3 regions of the Micromonospora xinjiangensis genome follow, and region 1 is predicted to be linked to each of the others. Evidence: riboswitches for the same ligand, from Rfam matches in the RefSeq annotation. Region 1 holds a riboswitch; each other region holds the start of a gene.

Region 1 (4,724 bases):
CGCAGCAGGGTGGTCTTGCCGCAGCCGTTGGGGCCGAGCAGGCCGACGAGGTGGCCGGCCGGCACGGCGACGGTGACCTCGTCGAGGATCCGCCGGGCCGCGACGGACCACGACACGCCGGTGACGGTGAGCATCAGCCGCGTGCACCCCCGCGGTACAGGAGCGCCACGAAGGCGGGCACGCCGAGCAGCGCGGTGAGCACGCCGACCGGCAGCTCCCGGGGTGCGAACACCGTCCGCGCCGCGGTGTCCACCCAGACCAGGAAGATCGCGCCCGCGAGGGCCACGGCGGGCAGCAGCCGCCGGTGGTCCGCGCCGGTGAGGAACCGCACCCCGTGCGGCAGGATCAGCCCGACGAAGCCGATCGCGCCGCTGACCGCGACCAGCGCCGCGGTGAGCAGCGCGGTGGCGACCAGCAGCAGCCACCGGACCCGCGCGACGGGGACGCCGAGGGCCGCGGCGGCGTCGTCGCCGAAGGCGAACGCGTTGAGCGTGCGGGCGTGCACCGCCGCGAGGGTGAGCACGGCGGCCAGCACCGGTGCGGCCCACGTCAGGGCGGCCCAGTCGGCGCGGGCCAGGGAGCCGGAGAGCCAGAAGGTGATGCTCTGGGTGGCGTGCGGGTCGGCGACCCAGATGATGGCGAACGAGGTCGCCGCGGCGCACAGCTGCGCGACCGCGACCCCGGCCAGCACCACTCTCGTGGGGCTGAGGGCGGCCCGCCGGCCGGCCACCAGCACCACGACGGTGAACGCGGCGAGCGCGCCGGCGAAGGCGCCCCCGGTCAGCGTGGCGACGCCACCGCCGACACCGACGACGAGCACCGCGACGGCGCCCAGCGACGCGCCGGAGGAGACCCCGAGCAGGTACGGGTCGGCCAGCGGGTTGCGGGTGACGGTCTGCATCACCGCGCCGACGGCGGCCAGCCCCGCACCGACCAGCGCGGCGGCGAGCACCCTCGGCAGCCGGAGCTGCCACACGATGTGCTCGCGCAGCAGCGGCACGTCGCCGTGCGCCAGGCCGAGGCGGTCGGCGACGACCGTCCACGCCGTCCGTACGGAGATGTCGGCCGGGCCGACGGTGACGGCCGCGCCGACGGAGGCGATCAGCGCGGCCAGCAACGCGACGAGCAGGATGGCCGGGCCGGGCGGGCGTACCGGCCGGATGGTGCGCCGGGGTCGCCGGTCGGTGACGGTGGTCAGCGGTCCACCCGGGGGGATCCGGCCGCGACGCCGGCGGCGAGCGTCTCGATCCCGAGCACGGCGCGGATCCCGGCGGCGGTGGACGAGAAGGGGATGACGACGAACCGTTGCCCGGCGACCGCGGGGAGGTGCCTGAGGGTGGGGTGCCCGGTGAGGAAGGTCTTCTTCGCGGCGGCCGCGTCCCAGCTCGCGTCGACCAGGACGACGACGTCGGGGGCGCGGTCGACGACCGCCTCCCAACTGGCGTCGGCCCAGCTGCCGGAGAGGTCGGCGAAGGCGTTCGTGACGCCGACCGCTGACATGATCATGTGAGGGCTGCCGCAGCACGCTCCCACGCTCGGGGCGTCCGTGCCGGCGTCCCACCAGAGGACGGAGGCGTCCCGGCCGGCTGCGGCACCGGCGGCGGCCGCCGCGACGCGGGACCGCTGTTCGGCGATCAGCCTGTCGGCCCGGTCCGGCACCCCGAAGATCGCGCCGATGTCCCGGATCTCGCCGAAGACGTCGTCGACCGTCAGCTTCGCCGGTCGGTGCTCCTTCGCGCAGCCCGCCGGTGACACGTACGTGCCGATGCCGAGTCCCGCGAGGTCGCCCCGGTCACCGACGCCCTCGTCACCGAAGCCGCTCACGAAGGAGGCGTAGACGAAGTCGGGCTCCGTTTCGAGCAGCTTCTCCTTCGACGGGTAGGCGTCGGAGAGCACGGGCACCGAGGCGTACGCGGCGGCGTACTCGGGCAGGACGGCGTCGTCCAGGTAGGCCGTACCGGCCATGCGGTCGGCCAGGCCGAGCGCCAGCACGATCTCGGTGGCGGGCTGGTTGAGGGTCACGGCCCGCTTCGGCGGGTCGGCCACGGTGACCGGGGTCCCGCAGTTGGTCAGCGTGACGCCCGCGGTGGGGCCCGCGGGGGCCGTGGCGGGTTCTCCGCCCGCGGCGCAGCCGGCGAGCAGGACAAGGAGGACGGACAGGGGCGCGGCAACGCGCCGGGACAGGGTGGGCCGCAGAGCGCGCGTGCGCATCGGGACCGCCTTCCAGCACCTCGTGGACGGGTCGTCACAGTGCCGTGGCCGGTCTCCTGGCTGACGGGAGGTGCCGTCCGTGGCCGGCCTTCCCGGGCGGTTTCCCACCCAGTGACCTCTGCACGACGAGGGCCGCGGACTTCCCGATCACAGTGGCGAGGGCCGCGCCGGCATCGCACCGGCTTCCCGAACACCACGGCAGCGACACCTTAGCCACAGGCCGGCGCGAAAGTCACGGTGACGAACGCCATGCGGTCGCTCGCGGAACCCGGGCGGCCGGGCGTGGGCCGGCGCCGCGGCGGGAGCGGACGCGGGCGGTCGAGCGGCGGCCGGGAACACCGTGATGCACCATGTTGGTAATTGCCAACTCTTGGCAATTGTGCCACCGTGATCACCAACGGACCGGCGGTGCGTCCCGTGCCGCCCTCCCCCACTCCCGCGCCCTGAGGAGCCCTTCCGTGATCCGGACACGTACGACTCTCCGGCGTCTCGCGGCGATCACCGCGGCGACCGGTCTGCTCGCCCTGGCCGGCTGTTCGGCCCCGACGGCCCCCGGCGGCACGGCCGGGCGCGCGACGTTGGTGGTGGCCACCGCCGGCGAGCCGGACACGTTGAACCCGGTCCTCAACTACGGCGTCGACGGCGCCTCGCTGATCTTCGACGGGCTCGTCGCCCGGGACGCCGGCAACCGGCTCGTCGCGGGCCTGGCCGCGGACCTGCCGACGGTGTCGCCGGACGGCCGCACGGTGACCGCCCGGCTCCGCGACGGCGTGGTGTTCCACGACGGCGGCGAGGTGACCGCGCAGGACGTCGTCTTCACCTACCGGGCGGTGCTGGACCCGAAGGTCGACTCGACGCTCCGGTCCGACCTGGACATGGTGGAGTCGGTCACCGCGCCCGACCCGAGCACCGTCGTGTTCCGGCTGCGCTACCCGTACGCGCCGTTCCTCCAGCGCCTCACCCTCGGCATCGTGCCGGCCAAGCTCCTGAGCGGGCAGGACATCAACACCGCGGCGTTCAACCGGAAGCCCGTCGGGACCGGCCCCTACCGCGTCGAGTCCTGGACGCCGGGCGACCGGTTGGTGCTCACGGCCAACGAGCGCTACTTCGCCGGCCGGCCGAAGAACGACCGGGTGGTGGTCGCGTTCGTCGAGGACGACAACGTCCGCGCCCAGCGGATGCGGGCCGGCGAGTTCGACGCGGCGGAGCTGCCGCCGAAGCTCGCCGCCGGCTTCGAGCCGGACGGCGCCTACCGGGTCGAGCGGGTGCCGACCGCCGACTACCGGGGCGTGATGCTGCCGATGGGCAACCCCGTCCTCGCCGACCCGGCGGTCCGCCGGGCGCTCAACCTGGCCGTCGACAGGTCCGCGATGGTGGCCGGCATCCTCGGCGGCGCCGGCGACCCGGCGTTCGGCCCGGTGCCGCCGACGTCCGAGTTCGCCGAACCGTCGATCGTCGGACGGCCCACCGCCGACCCGGCGGGCGCGGCGGCGATCCTCGACGCGGCGGGCTGGACGCCCGGCCGCGACGGGGTGCGCGCCAAGGACGGCCACCCGGCCCGGTTCACCCTGATGTACCCGGCGAGCGACACGCTGCGCAAGGACCTGGCCCTGGCCGTGACCGCCGACGCGAAGAAGGTCGGCATCGAGGTGACGCCCGAGGGGCTGACCTGGGACGCGATCGACAAGCGCATGGCCTCCGACGCCCTGCTCATGGGCTACGGCACGCCGTACGACCCGGACTTCGTGTCGTACAAGCTCTTCGGCTCGCGCTTCGCCGGGCAGGGCTACTTCAACCCCGGCTCGTACCGCTCCGGGATCGTGGACCAGGCCCTCCAGGAGGGCCGCGACCAGGCCGATCCCGCGCGCCGCAAGGCCGCGTACGCGCGGTTCCAGAAGCAGCTCGCCGCCGACGTCCCGTGGCTGTTCCTCACCTACCTGCGGCACACCTACGTGCTGAAGTCCTCGGTCCGGGGCGTGAGCCCCCGGGTCGAACCACACGAGCACGGCGCGGCCAACAGCCTCTGGTGGAACATCGACACCTGGACGCGCGCGTGACCGCGACGACGCCGGCACGCCGCCGGCGGCTGGCCGGGGCGGGCGCGGTGGTCCGCCGCCGGCTCCTGGTGGCCGTGCCGGTGCTCGCCGCGACCAGTGTCGGGATGTTCGCCCTCGGCGCCGCGTCGCCCGTCGACCCCGCCAAGCAGTACGCGGGCGCCGCGGCGTTCACCACCAGCGAGGAGAACCTCGCGCAGATCCGTGCCAACTGGGGCGTCGACGACCCGCTGCCGGTGCAGTACCTGCGCTGGATCGGCAACCTGCTCCGGGGCGACCTGGGCTGGTCGACCAGCCGGCACGAGCCGGTCGCCTCGGTGCTCGGCGCGCGGGCCGGCTGGACGCTGCTGCTGATCGGGGTCACGCTCGCCGTGGTCCTGGTCGCGAGCCTGCTGCTGGGGGCGCTGGCCGCGTACCGCCGGGGTGGCCTGTTCGACCGCGCCCTGCGGACGGCGGCCT
Region 2 (4,724 bases), 330 kb from region 1:
GCCGCGTCGGGCGCCACCCGGCGATCGCGGGGGCGGCGGGCCGAGGTGGTCAGTCGCGCACCCAGACGCGCAGCGGTCCGACCGTGGTGAAGCCCGCCGCGAGCGCGGGGGCGAGGTCGTCGCCGGACTCGTAGCCGACCAGGGGTGCGCCGGGCCGGGCGGCGCGGACGCCGGCCCAGACGCCTGCGACGTCGAGGGTGGCGGCGAAGACGTTGGAGACGCCGGTCACCGGACCGCCGCGGTGGAGGATCGCCCCGCCGGCCACCGTCCCGTCCGCGGCGTACCGGGCGAGCACGGTGACCCTGGCGTCGTCCAGCAGCGCCGGCCGGAAGAGCCCCGCCCCGCCGTGCGCGGCGGCCCAGGCGGCCAGCCGGACCGGCTCGGTCACCGGGCTCAGCGGTGCGGCCGGTTCGGTCGCCGGGCCGGGCGGCGCGGCCGGTTGGTCCCGCGGCGCGGCGGCCGCCGGGTGGTGGATCCACTGCGCGGTGAAGAGGACCCGGAAGCCGTACGGGCGCAGGTCCAGGTCGGCGAAGCTGTCCTTGACCGACGCGCCCGCACCGGCGTCGATGCGGACCAGCAGCGCCTCGGGGGCGACGCCGGGACGCAGCGTGACCGCGTCCGGATACCAGGGCGGGGACCGGCGCGGCACCGACCAGGCGTCCGCGTCGAAGCGGCCGCGCAGGCCGTGGCTCGCGCAGACGAGGTCGCACCACTCGGCGTTGTCGCGGGCCGCCGCCACCGCCTCCCCGGCCATCCGCCGAGCATACGGTCAGGTCACTCCCACCGGGCTCGCAGCCTGTTGCCAGGAACCGGTGCTGCACTGGTGGGTGACGCCACGGAGAGGAGCCGGTCATGGGATGGTTCAGCCGCCGGTCCCGTACCGCCGAAGGGACCCCGACGAAGCTCGACCGGGAGGCGACCCGGGACGACCTCGCGGCGCTGGAGACGTTCATCACCAGCCGGCGGGGCGTCGAGTTCTACCTGGAGCCGGAGACCACCGCCACCGACACCACCGTGGTGGCGATCGCCCACGACGGGGAGTGGATCCGCCGCCGCACCGGCTCACCCCGGACGGCCGCCGCCCTCGCGCGCCGGCACGCCGTCCCGCTGTACGAGGCGGCCCGCACGGGCTACCCGGAGCGGATGCGCGCCTGGAACCGGGCGCACCCGGAGCGCCGCGCCCGCTGACCCTCGCCACCCGGCCCGGCCCCCGCGCCCGACCGTCAGCCCGCTTCCACCGCCGCCCGCGCCTGCGCCCGGGTCATCGGCTCGCCGTGGCTGGAGACGTACCAGTCGTAGCCGTCGTCGAGCAGCCGGCGGACCAGCGCGAGGTCGGGGCCGTCGTCGGGTCGGCGCAGGTGGAGCGGGGGCGGGTAGAAGCAGTCGCCGAGCAGCATGACGCCGGAGTCCGGCACCAGCACCACGGTCGAGTCGGGAGCGTGGCCGCCGCCGACGTGCCGCAGCGCCACCCCGACCGGTAGCTCGAGCGCGTCGGTGAACGTCCGGGTGGGTGGCAGCACCGCGAAGTCGTCCCACGAGTCGACGGCGAACGCCCGGGCGCGGAAGCTCGGAGCGAGCCGCGGGTTGGCGTGGACCTGCTCGCGCAGGTAGCGGTGGCTCCACGGCCGGGCCGCCTCGGCCCGCAGCAGCTCCCGGCCGGAGGCGTGCCCCACGATCTCGACGTCCGGCCAGGCGCAGGCGCCCCAGACGTGGTCCCAGTGGTGGTGCGTGTAGACCAGCCAACGCGGGTCGGGCAGCCCGGCGGCGTGCAGCGCCGCCCGGATCTCGCGGGCGTGCGCGGGGCTCTGCCCCGCGTCGACCAGCACACTGCCGCGCTCGTCGACGACCACCGCGACACCGGCCTGGACGGCCGCCGGGTCGGGATCACCGGGGCAGAGCCAGACGCGGCCGGCGAGATGGTGGAACCGCATGGGAATGATGGCCGGCCCCTTCCGGATCGCTCGTGGACGCTCGATCGTCCGGCGGTCGATCCTAGTGGTCGCCACCGACGATCCCGCGTGACCAGCGTCGTCGCGGCCGGGGCCGCGTTGACCCGCGGTCGACGGGTGTGGCAGCATTCGCGGCCTGACGGCAGTGAAGGAAGCCGGTGCGATTCCGGCGCGGTCCCGCCACTGTCACCGGGGAGCGATCCCCCCTCGCGAGTCACGGCCGCGCGTGCGTGGTTGGAAGGCCGGGGGTGAGCGTCGATCCGGGAGCCAGGATACTTCGGCCGTCGGGATGTGACCCCAGGGCGTGGACACCCGAGGAGGACCCGATGACGCACCGCGTCCACCCTGCCGCCGGCGATCGCCGCGACCGGCCCGCGCTCACCAGCGCCCCCCGCCGCGCTTCCCGCACCAGCACCCCGACCGGCCACTTCGGACCTCCGACCGGCGTCGGGCCCGGCCGCACCCGCTGACCCCGCGCCGACCGGCCGGCGCCGGGGTCGCGGCCGACGCGTCGGCTCCGCCCCGGTGACGGTCGCCTCTGCCGAGGCCCGCGCCACCCGCCCCCTTCCGCCCGGCCGCCCGTGCGGCGACCCGGGCGTCACCTCCCGGAGCCACCCCGTGCGTACCCTGCTGCTCTCCACCTCCGACACCGACCTGCTGGCCGCCCGGGCCAGCGGTGCCGACTACCGGCTGGCGAACCCGGTCCGCCTCGACGCCGACGCCGTGCCCGCGCTGCTCGACGGCGTGGACGTCGCCGTCGTACGCCTGCTGGGCGGCCGGCCGGCGTGGCCGGACGGGCTCGCCACCGTGCTCGCCTCCGGCGTGCCGACGGTCGTGCTGAGCGGCGAGCCCACGCCGGACGCGGAGCTGATGGCGGCGTCCACCGTGCCCGTCGGGGTGGCCACGCAGGCGCTGGCGTACCTCGTCGAGGGTGGCCCGGAGAACCTCGCCCAGCTGGCCCGGTTCCTCTCCGACACGGTGCTGCTCACCGGCGAGGGCTTCGCCCCGCCCGCCCCCACCCCGGCGTACGGCGTGCACGGTGAGCGGCCGGCGGCCGCGACGGCGGACCCGCGGCGGCCCACGGTCGGCATCGTCTTCTACCGGGCGCACGCGCTCGCCGGGAACACGGCCTTCGTCGACACCCTCGCCGACGCGGTGACGGCGGCCGGCGGCGACCCGCTGCCCGTCTACTGTGGATCGTTGCGTGGCCTGGCCGCCGACGCCGGCCCCATGGAGCTGCTCTCCCGCTGCGACGCGTTGCTGGTCACGGTGCTCGCGGCCGGCGGCGCGGTGGCTGCCGACGCGTCCGCGGGCGGCGACGAGGACGCCTGGGACGTCGGCGCGCTGGCCTCGCTCGACGTGCCCGTGATCCAGGCGCTCCTGCTGACCAGCACCCGCGAGCAGTGGGCCGGCTCGGACGCGGGCCTCACCCCGCTGGACGCCGCCATGCAGGTGGCCGTCCCCGAGTTCGACGGCCGGATCATCACGGTGCCGTTCTCGTTCAAGCAGATCGACAGCGACGGCCTCTCCGTCTACGCGGCCGACCCGGAGCGCGCCGCCCGCGTCGCCGGCATCGCGGTGCGCCAGGCCCGGCTGCGGCGCCTGCCGAACGCCGAGAAGCGGCTCGCGATCGTGCTCAGCTCGTACCCGACGAAGCACTCCCGGGTCGGCAACGCCGTCGGCCTGGACACCCCCGCCTCGGCGGTGCGGCTGCTCGCCGCGCTCGCGGACGCCGGCTACGACCTGGGCGACGCGCCGCCGCCGGACGACGGGGACGCGCTGATCCACGCGCTGATCGCCGCCGGTGGCCACGACGTCGAGTGGCTCACCCCGGAGCAGCTCGCCGCCGCCGAGGCGCGGGTGCCCGGCCAGGTCTACCGGCGCTGGTTCGCGCAGGTGCCCGCACCGCTGCGCGAGCGGATGCGCGCCCACTGGGGCGAGCCGCCCGGCGAGCTCTACACCGACGGCGGCGACATCGTGCTGGCCGGCCTGCGGTTCGGCAACGTGGTGCTGCTCATCCAGCCGCCGCGCGGCTTCGGCGAGAACCCCATCGCCATCTACCACGACCCCGACCTGCCACCCAGCCACCACTACCTGGCCGCGTACCGGTGGCTCGCCGCCCCGCCCGCCGACGGTGGGTTCGGCGCCGACGCGGTGGTGCACCTCGGCAAGCACGGGACGCTGGAGTGGTTGCCCGGCAAGGGCCTCGGCCTCGCCGCCGACTGCGCCCCGGACGCCGTCCTCGGTGACCTGCCGCTGGTCTACCCGTTCATCGTCAACGACCCCGGTGAGGGCACGCAGGCCAAGCGCCGGGCGCACGCCGTGGTCGTCGACCACCTGGTGCCGCCGATGGCCCGGGCCGAGACGTACGGCGACCTGGCCAAGCTGGAGCAGCTGCTCGACGAGTACGCGACCGTGCAGGCCCTCGACCCGGCCAAGGTGCCGACCGTGCGGGCGCAGATCTGGGACCTCGTGCGCGCCGCCGAGCTGCACCACGACCTGCACACCGAGCAGATGCCGACCGCCGAGGACTTCGACGACTTCGTGCTGCACCTCGACGGCTACCTGTGCGAGGTCAAGGACGTGCAGATCCGCGACGGCCTGCACGTGCTCGCCGCCGCGCCCGCCGATGACGCCCGCGTCAACCTCGTGCTCGCCGTGCTGCGCGCCCCGCAGGTCTGGGGCGGCGCCCGCGCACTGCCGGGGCTGCGGCAGGCCCTCGCCGCCGGCTACGGGCTGGACGAGGCGACGCTGCTCGCCGCGCCCGGTGAGCGG
Region 3 (4,724 bases), on a different contig from region 1:
GCAGGTCACGGACCTCGACGGCCGGTGCGGCGCTCACGTCAGCACCCGCCGGGCGGTGCGCAGGACCAGGACGAAGAACGGGCCACCGAGCAGGGCGGTCACCACGCCGATGGGGATCTCGGCGGGCGCCGCGACGGTCCGCGCCACCACGTCGGTGAGCGCCAGGAACGCGCCGCCGAAGAGCAGCGAGAGCGGCAGGATCACCCGGTAGCTCGACCCGGCGAGCAGCCGTACGGTGTGCGGCACGATGATGCCGACGAAGCCGATGAGGCCGGTGGCGGAGACGGCGGCGGCGGTGCCCAGCGAGGCCGCGGCGATCAACAGGTAGCGGGAACGCTGCGGGTGCAGCCCGAGGCTGGTGGCCTCGTCGTCCCCGACGGAGAGCACGTCCAGCTCCCGCCGGTGCAGCAGCACCACCACGGCGGTGATCACGGCGTAGGGCAGCACCAGCAGCACGTCGTGCCAACCGGCGGTGGCCAGCCGGCCGAGCAGCCAGGAGTAGACCGCCTGGATGCTGTCGGCGTTCTGTTGCAGCAGGTAGGTCTGGCCGGCGGAGAGGAACGCGGACACCGCCACCCCGGCCAGGATCAGCATCGCGGGTGAGCGGCTCCGGCCGCCCGCCGCCCCGATGAGGTAGGTCAACGCGACCGCCGCCAACGAGCCGACGAACGCGGCGAGCGGGATGGTCAGCGGAAGGTCGGTGAGGGCACCGCCGGCACCGGCGCCGCCGAGGGCGATCACGGCGGTCACCGCGAGCCCCGCCCCGGGCGCCACGCCGAGCAGGTAGGGGTCGGCCAGTGGGTTGCGGAACGCGCCCTGGTAGCAGCCGCCGGCGAGGGCCAGCGTCCCGCCGACGAGCAGGCCGAGCACCGCCCGGGGCAGCCGCAGCTCGGTCACGATGGCGATCTCCCGCTCGGTGAGCCCGCTCTCCAGGTGCACGCCGGGAAGCAGGTTGAGCAGCTCGGCGGCGACGCTGCCCGGAGGCAGGGTGACCGGGCCGAGCGACACCCCGGCCACCAGCGCGACGAGCATCGCGGCCACCCCGGCGGCCAGCCAGATCGGGCGCAGGCCGACCGGCCGGGACGCGGAGGGCGTCCCGGCCGGCCGGGCGGGCGGCGCCGCGGGGGTCACGGGAAGGACCCTGGTCACCGGCGGCGGTCCGTCACGCGGGCACCTTGGCGACCGCGTCCACGATCGCCCGCAGCAGGTCCACCACGCGCGGCCCCCAGCGCGAGGCGACGCTGTCGTCGAGCGCGACCACCTGGTTGTTCTTCACCGCGGTCAGCCCGGACCAGCCGCTGCGCGCCTTGACCGTGTCGGGGCTCTGCTGGCAGCACTTCGTGTCGGCCAGGAAGATGAAGTCCGGGTCGGCCTTGACGATGACCTCCTGGGAGAGCTGCGGGTAGCCGCCGTTCTTGCCCTCGGCGTCGGCCGGGTCCGCGATGTTCTCCAGTCCGGCCATCGCGTAGAGCGAGCCGATGAAGGTCTTGCTGGTCGCGCTGTACAGCTGCGGATTCAGCTCGTGGTAGAAGGTGAGCTTCTCCGACCGCTGCGGCAGGTCCTTGACCAGCTTGGTGATGTCGTCGCGCATCCGCCGGGTCACGTCGGCCGCCTCGGTGGCATGGCCGGTGAGGGTGCCCAGGTCGGTGATCTGCCGGTACGTGTCGTCGAGGGTGGTCGCCGCGGGGGTCACCAGCACCGGGATCTTCAGCTTGCCGAGCTGGTCGACCACCTTGTTGCGGTCGTCCGAGATCACGACCAGGTCGGGGTTGCGGCCGGCGATGGCCTCCGCGTTCGGCTGGAAGCCGGACAGGTCCGTCTTCGGCGCCTCCGCCGGGTAGTCGGAGTTGTCGTCGACCGCGATGACCTGCGGCCCGGCGCCGATGGCGTACAGCATCTCGGTGGCGCTCGGCGAGAGCGAGACGATCTTCTCGGGGCGCTTGTCGAGGGTGATGTTGCCGACCGTGGCCGGGAAGGCGGCGGTGGGCTGGCCGGTGCCGCCGGCGGCGGGCGAGTCGTCGGCCTTCTCGGCGCAGGCGCCGAGGGCGAGCGCGGCGACCGCGAGGGTCGCGGCGAGCAGCCGGGGGGTACGTCTGGACATCGGTCCTCCTGTCGGTCGAGGAGCGTGGTGCTTCGCCGACAGGGACAGGCGCCCGTCCGCGAGGCGCCCTTCCTCGAGAGCGCGGGTCGCGACCGTCCGCAGGCGACCTGGCTCGTTCACCGCCGGTGGGCCGGCGGGACATCACAGTTGCGGGACAGCGCCGGATTCGCACCGGCTTCGCTGTGGAACGGTCGGTAAGACGGTAGCGCACCCCTCCAGGAGGCTGACTGATCAAGAGGCCGATCGACGGCGGTCGACGGTACGGCCCCGCCGGTCCCGTGCCTGGTTACCGGTATGTCCTGATCGAACCGCGTGGTGGGGCCCCGCCGGGGGCGGGACGGGGCCCCACCGGCTCAGGAGGCGGTGATGGTGATGTTGTCCACAGCCGCCTCGACCAGGCTCGCGCCGGAGGCGTCCGCCGCCTGCACGAGGATCCGCACCGTCTGCCCGGCGTACGGGGTCAGGTTGAGGGTCGAGACCGCCCAGGAGCCGTTGCGGTTGGCCGCTGCGCCGGCCTGGTTGAGCAGCGTGGTGGTGCCGCCGCCGTGCACCACGCTGACGCGGAGGTAGTCGGCCGACGAGGAGTTCGAGCCGTGCGCGAGATACCAGGCCAGTGAGAGGGTCAGCGTGCCGCTCGACGGCAGCGCCACCGCGGGCGACTGCGCGCTGGTCACCCCGCCGTCGAGGTCGTAGTCACCGGCCCCGGTGCCGGCCAGCCGCCCGGTGACCAGGTCGTTGCCGCCGGCGTACGGGGTGAGCTGCTTGGCCCCGCTGGACGTGGTCGCCTGGGCGGCGCCCCGCTCCCAGGCCCCGGCGGTCGCCGTGTCGGTGCCGGACGGGTTGATCGTCCAGCCGGTCGCGGTCTCGAAGGTGTCCGACCACACCGTCGTGCCGCCACCGCCGCCGCAGTACTGCGCCTGCTTGCCGATCGCCCGGTACGGGCAGTCGGCGTACTCGCTGAGCATCAGCACCGCCTCCCGGTTGCGGGAGGTCTGCGCCGGGATCACCTCGTCGGGCGGGTAGAACCCGCCGCCGGAGGCGGAGCCCGGGTACATCTCGAAGGTGTACGCCCAGATGCCGTGCGCCGCCCACATCCAGTCGATGCTGGTGCCATCGGCGATGTAGAGGTCGCTGGACTGCTCGGGGGTGTAGCCGTTGGTGGCCGCCATCTGCTGGCCGATGGTGGCGAAGGTGTTGTACTGGTCGGCGGTCATCCCGCTCGGCGTGTTGGCGGTGGTGTAGCCGAAGGGCCAGAGCACGAGCTGCGAGTACGTGTGGAAGTCGATGTTGGCCTTGATCTGCTGGACGCCGCCGACCACCCGACTGTTCACGAAGTTGCGCAGCGCCTGCGTCTCGGGGGCGGAGAAGGCCGACGGGCCCCGGTAGGTCTCCGACGATGTCGAGCCGGACGAGCCGCCGCAGCAGCCCCACTGGTAGCTCCAGTTGCGGTTGAGGTCGGTGCCGACGTACGACGATCCGCTGTTCGGCTGCCGGTTCTTGCGCCAGGAGCGGTAGGACCCGGTGGCGATGTCGTACTCGCTGCCGTCCGGGTTGACCGTGGGCACGATCCAGATCTCCCGGCCGTTGACGATGTTGGTGATCCGGGAGTCGCTGCCGTAGCCGTCCGTGAAGAGGTTGAGCAGGTAGATCGCCATCTCGACGGTCAGGTGCTCACGGGCGTGCTGCTGGGCGTTGAAGAGGATCTCCGGTTCGTTCTCGTCGGCGGCGACGTTGTCGGAGATCTTCACCGCCATGAGGTCGCGACCCTCGTACGAGCTGCCGATGCTGAGCTTGCGAGCGATGGTCGGGTGGTCCGAGACGACCTGGTTCACGACGGCGGTCAGCTCGGCGTAGTCGTGGTAGTTCGAGTCGGCGGGCGGGAAGGCGAACGTGCCCACGTGACCGTCGCCGTGATCGGTGGACGGCGGTGCGCTGACCCGTTCCAGGCGGAAGCCGAGGCGAGTGATCGCCGCGGCCTCGGCCGTCGTGGCCGAGACGTGCAGCACGCCGTGCTCGCTGTAGTCGATGGCCGCGCCGGTGCGGGCCACCGCGTTGCGGTCGGCGAGGGTACGTGGTCCGAGCACCCGGTACTCGGCGGCGGCCGAAGCGCCGGGCTCCGGGCCGGGTCGGGCGGCGACGTGCCCGGTGGTGACGGTGACGAGGCCCAGCCCGGCGGCGACGGCGAGCGCCAGGGCACGGCGGAGACGGAGGGGTGAACGGAAGGCCATGGACAACCTCCTCGATGGCGGGAGATCCCGCTCGGTGGAGCACACTCCATCACCCGTCGCATGGTCATATCAATATGAATCACTTCCTCTTCCATGCCAGGCGGATCATCATCCCGGCAATGATTTTCCATCCATCTAGATATGGCGAAACTTCCCTGCAAGCGCGACACTGACCGGCGACGATGCCCTACTCCAGACCCGCGGAGCACCCATGGCCAGATCACGCCTGAGCGTGGCCGCCCTCGCCGGCGTCACCGCGCTCACCCTCCTCGGCACCGCCGTACCCGCGTACGCGGCGGCCCCCGTCGCGGTAAACCAGACCACCGCCGGGCCGGTCAGCCACGACGAGCAGATCACGTTCCAGGAGTGGTCCCGCTACCCGGACTGGCGGCGAG

Evidence for each region. Region 1 has a riboswitch for cobalamin ahead of SM573_RS23515 (ABC transporter substrate-binding protein). Riboswitches for the same ligand answer to the same signal wherever they lie in the genome.
Region 2: linked by a shared signal. The riboswitch ahead of cobN (cobaltochelatase subunit CobN) and the one ahead of SM573_RS23515 (ABC transporter substrate-binding protein) in region 1 are both predicted to bind cobalamin.
Region 3: linked by a shared signal. The riboswitch ahead of SM573_RS14345 (ABC transporter substrate-binding protein) and the one ahead of SM573_RS23515 (ABC transporter substrate-binding protein) in region 1 are both predicted to bind cobalamin.

What each region holds. Positions count from the first base shown of each region.
Region 1 covers NZ_JAXCFO010000006.1:452,810-457,533, forward strand. Annotated here, with positions in the region: gene SM573_RS23505 (ABC transporter ATP-binding protein) at 1-134, opposite strand, end outside; gene SM573_RS23510 (FecCD family ABC transporter permease) at 134-1,117, opposite strand; gene SM573_RS23515 (ABC transporter substrate-binding protein) at 1,195-2,211, opposite strand; cobalamin riboswitch at 2,241-2,424, opposite strand; gene SM573_RS23520 (ABC transporter substrate-binding protein) at 2,670-4,268, shown strand; gene SM573_RS23525 (ABC transporter permease) at 4,265-4,724, shown strand, end outside.
Region 2 covers NZ_JAXCFO010000006.1:123,045-127,768, reverse strand. Annotated here, with positions in the region: gene SM573_RS22085 (hypothetical protein) at 50-754, opposite strand; gene SM573_RS22080 (hypothetical protein) at 853-1,188, shown strand; gene SM573_RS22075 (MBL fold metallo-hydrolase) at 1,224-1,931, opposite strand; cobalamin riboswitch at 2,073-2,249, shown strand; gene cobN (cobaltochelatase subunit CobN) at 2,568-4,724, shown strand, end outside.
Region 3 covers NZ_JAXCFO010000003.1:516,865-521,588, reverse strand. Annotated here, with positions in the region: gene SM573_RS14355 (ABC transporter ATP-binding protein) at 1-37, opposite strand, end outside; gene SM573_RS14350 (FecCD family ABC transporter permease) at 34-1,032, opposite strand; gene SM573_RS14345 (ABC transporter substrate-binding protein) at 1,163-2,101, opposite strand; cobalamin riboswitch at 2,182-2,309, opposite strand; gene SM573_RS14340 (M14 family metallopeptidase) at 2,455-4,329, opposite strand; gene SM573_RS14335 (C39 family peptidase) at 4,541-4,724, shown strand, end outside.